Regions from separate parts of the Planococcus sp. TJ-201 genome, predicted to be linked through region 1. Evidence: riboswitches for the same ligand, from Rfam matches in the RefSeq annotation. Region 1 holds a riboswitch; the other holds the start of a gene.

Region 1 (4,202 bases):
AACTGAACATCCATAAGAGACAAGTTTTTGGAATCGGCAATTTGCTGCCAAGTCAATCCGCTTAAGCCAGCTCCAGTTAATCGTTCCATGACAATCATTTTATGTGTTTCAGAAACCTCTGCAGCGGTTAATGTAGTAAAAAGTTCTTCTTTAAATGCTTGAGCCACTGCTAAATCACGAAAATGGATTCGTCTCAAATAGTTTTTCACCCACTGCTGTACTTCTTCATTGCTGACAATAGGGTCAAAAGTTTTCTCCTGCTGGCTAATATGGGAAAAAGTTTGAACAATTAGTGACAGCCGGCTGAAGAAAAGATTTTCCTTGCCTCGGTATTTCCAACCGTTGAGCGGGGAAGCTGCAATCGCCATTTCTTTTGCTTTTTGAGACAAATCAATTACCTGTTCATTATCCAGTAAATGTCCTTCTGAAAATAACAGCTGAACCGTTTGGTCATAGGCTTTCTTATCCAGTTTTGGCAGCACGCCAAAATAAGGATACAAGCCAAAATAGCCAATATCCTGTATCGTTTGACCAGACTTCTTTCCTTTGATCAAATGATAAGGCGAAGAGATGGTCCGCTGCCGGTTGACAGCCTTCATAATGGCAAGAATAAGTTCTGTAAATAACAAGCTTGCGCCCCCTAGCGGTTTTTGGTTGAAAAACTACTCAAACACCTTTAGAATAAAAACGATAGTATAACTGAACTTGTTCGGAGATAAAGGAGAGGAAAACAATATGGCTAAGTATACCATTGTCGACAAGGATACTTGTATCGCTTGTGGTGCTTGTGGTGCTGCAGCACCTGACGTTTATGATTATGATGACGAAGGAATCGCTTTTGTTATTTTAGATAATAACATGGGGACAGAACAAGTTCCAGACGAACTCGAGGAAGATATGGAAGATGCATTTGAAGGCTGTCCAACAGATTCCATCAAAGTCGCGGATTCATCTTTCGAAGGCGACCCTTTAAAATACGAAGACTGATCCAAATAGAAAAGGCGTTCGGCAGTGAATAACTGCCGAACGCCTTCTTTTTTTATGCAAAGCCTTTTTACATTTTTATTTCAAACTCCAGCGCCCAGATTATTGAGTCATAAGTCAACCCAGCCGCGTGGCAAAGTACGCCATACTGCTGGGTTGTCTATGCCCGTCGAATCTACACGGGCGCTTGTGCTTTTCTATGTCTAGACTTCAGCAGCCAGCCCCTCGAGTCGCTTCAGTCTTACCAGCAATGGCTGAAGGACGCCATTACCGGTAAGGCTTCTAGCGCTTGTCGGGGCTAAACGGCTGCTTACGCTTTTCTTTTTTATGATAAATAATAGGACCGTTGCTTTTCGATCCACGTATGCATACTGCTGAACATCAGCAGGACGACCGCAGTCAAAAGCAAACCTTTGATTAAGTTAAATGGCAAGATCCCCAGAACGATTGTTCCAAACAGCACATTGCCTGTTTCTGCAGGCATGTTAAGGAAATAAGTGTACATTGGCAGGAACACTAAATAATTTAAAACGCTCATGCCGATTGCCATTGATAATGTACCGGCAGCCAAGCCAAAGGCCATGCCTTTTTTAGTTGCTACTTTGTGGTAGATAAAATAAACTGGCAAAATAAACAATAAACTTGTAACAAAATTAGCCATGTGGCCAACTGGAACTCCAGTCGGACTTCCTGCAAACAACCAATCCAACACGTTTTTGAAAAATGCGACTAAAATTCCTGCGACCGGCCCCATTGTAACAGCTGCGATCAATGCAGGCACATCACTGAAATCGACTTTCAAAAAAGCAGGTAATGCAGGTAGTGGAAAGTTGAAAAGCATCAAAATAAACGAAATACTGCTCAACATCCCGATAACGATCATCGTTTGCAACTTCTTGTTCTTCATATTCCTCTCTCCTTGTAGTGATTCACCAGAAGAAAAGTTTGGACCGTGCATGTACGTACAAAATCCCCTAAGCAATACGCTTAAGGGAGAAAAGGCACACTTAACAAGCGTTCCGTTTATACATAAACGACACACGTCCGCACCTTCACCTTCTCCCATCCAGACTATACTGTCGGCTTTGGAATTTCACCAAATCCTGCGTTTTACGGCTCGCGGGCTTATGAACAGAGTTCAATTACCGCCGGTAGGGAATTGCACCCTGCCCCGAAGATGAATCGATATTTTGTTATGTCCTAATCTTAGTATATAGAAAGAGCATTGTAAACCAATATGTTTACAATGCTCTTTTTCTTATTGTATTGGCCATTCTAACAGGTTTGCGGCTGCTGGTACCGGTAATGGCTGGCTAAAGTCAAAGCCATTCCAAACTTCCATCTGCAGCCCTTCCACTTGAACGTTTTTCCCAAACGCATCAGCGGTCAACGCAAAGCTTTCCATCATGCGAACTACTACGAGAGGATCAAGTGAATTCAGGTCAACTTCCTCTGCGATTTCCACTTGCACTTGATCTTCTGTTTCTGACACTTGAATCTCAATGCCTGGAGGAACTGTAGCCTCATAAAAATCGTTCGGACTTTCTGTAAGGGCCTCAATTGCTTCACCTGCAGCAGCAAATGGTATATCATACCCTGGAACCAGATATACTTTACCACTTGATGATTCAAAAGAATAATAGGCAATGTTTTCCTCTTCTGGAACAACCGGCTCTACTGGACCAATTTCCGAAAACTCTGCAGTCGTGCCATCTTCATTCGCTACTTCAATTTCTTCGACATCCTTAAATGTCTCTAAAAGTGTATTAAAGTAAACTCCCATACTGGCAGAAGCAAGGTCGTACTGGTGGTCCTGCGGCAATATATGGCGAATGCCGTTCGTTGTTTGTTCAAAGGTTCCTGCATATGGATGATACTCATCAAATCCAAGTAACGTTTCATCAATGTTATCCGCATATTCTTGATACAGTTCATACGATGTCGGACTTTCATCTCCGAATGCCACTTCTATTTGTTCACGGGGAATCAGGAAGGAGACAGGTATGACAAATGCATTTTCAGTCAAGCCAATGGTCATCAATGTTTGGTCTCCAATGGCTTCTTCGTAGACCGCTGTGCGCTGCGGTAAGTCCGTTTGGGCTATTGAAAACTGATCCGGCTCTCCAGTTCCTGATTCTTCAGCTTCAGGAGCTGCAGAGTCTTGCTCGGTCTGTTCAGTCGTCGTTGTATCTTCAGTTGACTCTTCAGCATTTTGAGCTGTATCAATCCCATTTTGGCTGATAATAGTGGCGACCAATATCCCCACCGTAACAAACCCAAGTGCAGCGACCAGTAATGGAAGCCATTTTTTTGGACGTTTTGGGACCTTTTCTTTCTGGGTCAACCGATTGTAAACTTCTTCTTTTGTTCGGTTATCTTTGATTGCGGGGAAATCCTTTAACAAATCTTCGATGGATTCATCGGTCCATTTGTTATTCGGCATTTTCATCTCCCCCTTCCCTCGCTATTAATTTTTCACGCAATGCTTTGATTGCGCGGTGCTGAGTGGTCTTCACTTTTCCTTCTGTCCAACCTAAAACATCCGCGGTTTCTGCTATTGATAAGTCTTGGAAAAAGCGCATAATGATTACCATTTTTTGGTCTCCGGTGCACGTATCTAAAGTTTTGTACAACAGTACTTTGTCTTCATTCAACGATGAAACTTCTTCCGGAATCCGCTCCGTCGAAACCAATTGCTGTGTTTCCCAATCAAAGTATTCCATTGAGTGCTTTTTGCGCACGGCCATTTTTCGAAAATGATCGATCGCCACGTTTTTTGCAATGGAAAACAGCCATGTTTTTTCTGAGCTTTTTCCTTCAAATCGGTCATAAGCCCGAAAAGCCCGAATATAGACTTCGTGCATCAAATCTTCTGACAAGTGCCTGTTTTTCACCAAATAAATTAAAAACTGAAAAACATCCTGGTGATACTCTTCGTAAAGCCGATGGAAAACGGAGTCATTCAATATACTCCCCCCGTTCTTAGGATTAGTCGTCTCTGTCTTTGTAAAGTTACATATTTTTTAAGGGCAGCAAAAAGACAAATGAAGTCCCTTCCCCTACAGCACTCTCGGCATAAATTTTGCCCTCGTGCACTTTGATGATGTTGCTTGCAATCGCCAGACCAAGACCGGTTCCGCCTTTGCCCAATGTTCTTGCCTTATCGGCTTTATAAAAACGTTCAAATACAAATTCCAAATCTTTTTCTGAAATGCCCA
Region 2 (4,202 bases), on a different contig from region 1:
CTGATCGAAAAAGTGGAAGCGGCTGATCCGGATGTTATTTTTTTAACAGGAGACCTTGTTGACAGCAACCGCTACGATTTGGAAGCGAGCTTAGTGCTGGTAGACGCATTGATTGAGATGAGCAATGTGTATTTTGTAACCGGGAATCATGAAGTGGCCTCTAACGAGGTAGAAGAAATAACGGAGGCGCTGCAGCAACGTGGCGTAACTGTCTTGAAAAATGATTCAGTGGAATGGGAAAAAGGTGGATCATCAATCCAGATTGCAGGAATCGAAGATCCATTGATGGAACCGGATATTCATGAAGAAGAAGCAACACGCCACAGTCTTGACGATGCACAAATGACCGACGATTTTACGTTGCTGCTCGCACATCGTCCAGAGTACTTTCCAATTTATGCAGAAGATGAAGTGGACGTTGTTTTCTCTGGACATGCTCATGGTGGGCAAATTCGTATTCCAGGACTTGGCGGTTTGATTGCTCCGGGACAAGGTTGGTTTCCAAAAGTGACCGAAGGAATATTTGAAATAGACCAATCCCAAATGGTTGTCAGCCGAGGGCTTGGCAACAGCACTTTTCCTGTGCGTATTTTTAATTTGCCGGAAATTGTCGTAGTGACGCTGGAAAAAGAATAATGCTGCTGCGGCCATTTTTCAGGAGCTTTTTTATCATTAAACCCTAGTTTGCATTTGAAGATGTACTGTAAATAAGGAGGCTGCTCAGCGTGATCAAGAAAAAGGAAGTTACATTGCATCGGTATTCCTCAAAAGTGTCAGTTGACTACGATTTGCCGTCAGACCAGTTGGAATTTACCCGGCTGCCGACAGAAATCATTGAAAAAGATGCCAAAGACCCCTTAAAGCACTTCATCATCATCAAAGCACGGGGGGAAGATGCCGGTTTTTTTGAATTGGATGAGTCAGAAGACCGGAAAAAGTATTCGGATAATCCAAATGCCCTTCTATTGAGAGGATTTTCTGTAAATCCAAAATTTCAGGGCCGGGGCATCGCGACAGGTTCCATCTATGCATTGCCGGAGTTTATGGGAGAGGAATTCTCTAGTTTTGATGAAGTAGTGCTAGGCGTCAATGCGCGTAACATTCCGGCGCAACGGCTGTATCAAAAAGCAGGATTTAAAGATACTGGCAGGCGAATTATGCGCTCAAAAGGTGAGCAGTACGTAATGTCTTTGTACATCAAAAAAGCCAAGTAAGAGCAGTATTGCTCTCACTTGGCTTTTACTTTATTCGAAATAGAGATGCTTGTGCAAACTGCAGCCGGGATTGAACGGCGAGGAGCAGGATGGGCAAGTTGATGCGCAGGCTAAATAGTCATCAACCGATAATTCATGTCCACAAGTTCCGCACAACACGGCTTTTTCATGAAATTTTTCCCTTGGCCATACTTGGTGATTGTTGCACCCAACAGCTTCGTGACACTCAAAGCAAGGAAAGTATTGCTGGCAGCAAAAAAACTTGATAGCAATCCGGTCAATGGGTGAGTGGTAATGGGCACACCTTGTTTCAGCATCAACTCCAATCCCTTTCACTGTTTGGCGATGTGGCATACAAAATCTCCCTTTCTAAAAATGGACTGGATAAGTCGAATGAAAGAAAACAGCTTCCAACTAAGACATAATTATGAGTTTTGAAGTTCAACTTATTTGGTTTGTTTTCTTTCTATGCTACTATGAATAGGACGAAACTACGAATCTAATTCTTCGGGGCAAGGTGAAATTCCTTACCGGCGGTGAGCAGGAAACTGCAAGTCCGTGACCCGGTTAGGCGAATGCAGGCATAGGCCACTATGCTGTGCGCGTCCAAGCGGTGGAGCTGGTGAAATTCCAGCACCGACAGTTACAGTCTGGATGGGAGAAGAATTTAGAGATCGGCTTCGTTATGTGCCTCTTCTTTTCAATTGAGTTGAAATTGAAAGGAGGAATTTGTATGACCAAAAACCGTTATGTGGGACCAGTCTCTGAAATTTCGAGACGACCATCTTTAATCCTGCTCCTTTCCTCCGTGGAAAAAGAGCTTTTTCAAGGTACGAAAAACAGCTGGGAAACCGGCAATCTTGACAAAGAAGCAGGGCACATGCACAGACCAACCTTCAGAACATTCCTTTCCTCACCACCTATACGCCCCATGGTGGAAAGCACCCAATTACCCATATTACCCCAATTAAATCTGCTCTTGCGGCCTGAACGGAGGAGTGTGACCAAATGTTTACAGGCATAGTCGAAGAAGTGGGACATGTTGCTTCAGTTCGTACTAAACCACAGGCGATGGAATTGACCATTTCCTGCGGACTGATTTTAGAGGACATCAAACGTGGAGACAGCATCTCCATTAACGGTGTGTGTTTAACAGTTTCGACATTCAACTCTCATACATTTACGGTTGATGTTATTCCAGAAACCGTCAAGTCTTCAACAATGATTGGTTTAAAGGCCGGATCCGGTGTGAATTTAGAACGTGCGATGCCAGCCAATGGACGCTTTGGCGGCCATTTTGTCAGTGGGCACATCGATGGTGTCGGCGTAATTCGCTCTGCAAAAAAAGAAGCGAATGCCGTGACCAAAACCATTGAACTTGAGCCTCGGCTGATGAAATACATGATGCTGAAGGGTTCGATTGCAGTGGATGGGACTTCACTGACCATTTTTGCGCTTGGCCATAATACGGTGACCATATCTCTTATTCCGACCACGCAGGAAGATTCGCTGTTAGGAGATAAAGGCATTGGGGACAAGGTCAATATTGAATGTGATCTGTTGGCGAAGTATACCGAACGCATTCAGACAGCAGAACCGAAAATCAGCCGAAGTTGGCTGGCGGAAAATGGATTTTAAAGGGAGGTACATCAGAGATGTTTTACACAGTAGAGAAAGCCGTCGAAGACTTGAAAAATGGCAAAGCAATCATTGTGATTGATGATGAAGATAGAGAAAACGAAGGCGATTTTATTGCATTGGCAGAGTTTGCTTCACCTGAAATTGTCAATTTGATGGCGACAGAAGGCAGAGGATTGATTTGCGTGCCTGTTGCCCAGTCCATCGCTCAAAACTTGGAAATCGGTTTGATGACGGACGATAATACAGACGAATTTGGTACAGCCTTTACCATTAGCATTGATCATAAAGACACAACTACAGGCATCAGTGCTTACGAACGTTCTCATACCATTACCAGTTTGATAAAGCCGGATGCGAAAGCGACGGATTTTAAACGTCCAGGCCATATTTTCCCGTTGATTGCAAAAGACGGAGGTGTGCTTGAACGGATGGGGCACACCGAAGCGGCTGTTGATTTAGCGAAGCTGGCAGGATCGCCGCCTGCAGGGGTTATTTGTGAAATTATGAATCCAGACGGCACAATGGCACGAGTGGACGATTTGCTGAAAGTAGCAGAACGGCTCGGACTGGGAATTCTCACGATTAAAGAGTTAGTATCCTACCAACACAAAAATCAAAGCACAACAACCTATTAATCTACCAGAGGAGATGGAATTGCATGACTGTACATTTTGAAGGATATTTAAATGGTGAAGGGCTGCGCATCGGCATCGTTGTCGGCCGCTTTAACGAATTTATTACAAGCAAGCTGCTGGGTGGTGCAGAAGACGCATTAAAACGCCACGGCGTTGGAGAAGACGACGTGTCAATCGCTTGGGTGCCAGGTGCTTTTGAAATTCCGTTAGTCGCCAAAAAAATGGCGATGAGCGGAAATTACGATGCAGTCATCACTTTAGGAACTGTGATCCGAGGCGCGACACCGCATTTCGATTATGTCTGCAGCGAAGTTGCTAAAGGCGTTTCAAGAGCTAGCGACCAAGCAAATATTCCGGTTATTTTTGGCGTTTTGACAACCGATTCTATTGAGCAAGCTATTGAGCGGGCAGGAACAAAAGCCGGCAACAAAGGCTGGGAATCAGCTGCAGGTGCCATTGAAATGGCGAACCTAATGAAAAAACTATAACATCCAGCTCCTGGGCTCCTGCTCAGGGGTTTTTTCAAGATTTAAAAACGGAATTTAAGGGAATAAGATGTATAACAGCAGTGGGTCTCCCGAATTTGGGGCAAGAGAATTAATAGAAGAAACCGAATCCAATTTATGGGTGAACGAACTAGAAAAGTGGGAAATAAAATTGAACTAGGGTGGGGAATCATGAATAAAACGATTTATTTGATTAGACATTGCCA

Evidence for each region. Region 1 has a riboswitch for FMN ahead of AC4EG4_RS01540 (ECF transporter S component). Riboswitches for the same ligand answer to the same signal wherever they lie in the genome.
Region 2: it holds a riboswitch for FMN, as region 1 does, so the genes downstream of both, AC4EG4_RS10625 (hypothetical protein) here and AC4EG4_RS01540 (ECF transporter S component) in region 1, are expected to answer to the same signal.

What each region holds. Positions count from the first base shown of each region.
Region 1 is NZ_JBZDOG010000001.1:278,426-282,627, forward strand. It holds gene AC4EG4_RS01530 (YpbB family protein) at 1-629, opposite strand, end outside; gene AC4EG4_RS01535 (ferredoxin) at 736-987, shown strand; gene AC4EG4_RS01540 (ECF transporter S component) at 1,310-1,891, opposite strand; FMN riboswitch at 2,035-2,167, opposite strand; gene AC4EG4_RS01545 (hypothetical protein) at 2,243-3,427, opposite strand; gene sigX (RNA polymerase sigma factor SigX) at 3,417-3,950, opposite strand; gene AC4EG4_RS01555 (ATP-binding protein) at 3,997-4,202, opposite strand, start outside.
Region 2 is NZ_JBZDOG010000003.1:455,810-460,011, forward strand. It holds gene AC4EG4_RS10610 (metallophosphoesterase) at 1-636, shown strand, start outside; gene AC4EG4_RS10615 (GNAT family N-acetyltransferase) at 726-1,214, shown strand; gene AC4EG4_RS10620 (CHY zinc finger protein) at 1,245-1,568, opposite strand; FMN riboswitch at 1,714-1,884, shown strand; gene AC4EG4_RS10625 (hypothetical protein) at 1,948-2,238, shown strand; gene ribE (riboflavin synthase) at 2,223-2,852, shown strand; partial or broken gene ribB (3,4-dihydroxy-2-butanone-4-phosphate synthase) at 2,870-3,472, shown strand; gene ribH (6,7-dimethyl-8-ribityllumazine synthase) at 3,514-3,978, shown strand; gene AC4EG4_RS10645 (histidine phosphatase family protein) at 4,168-4,202, shown strand, end outside.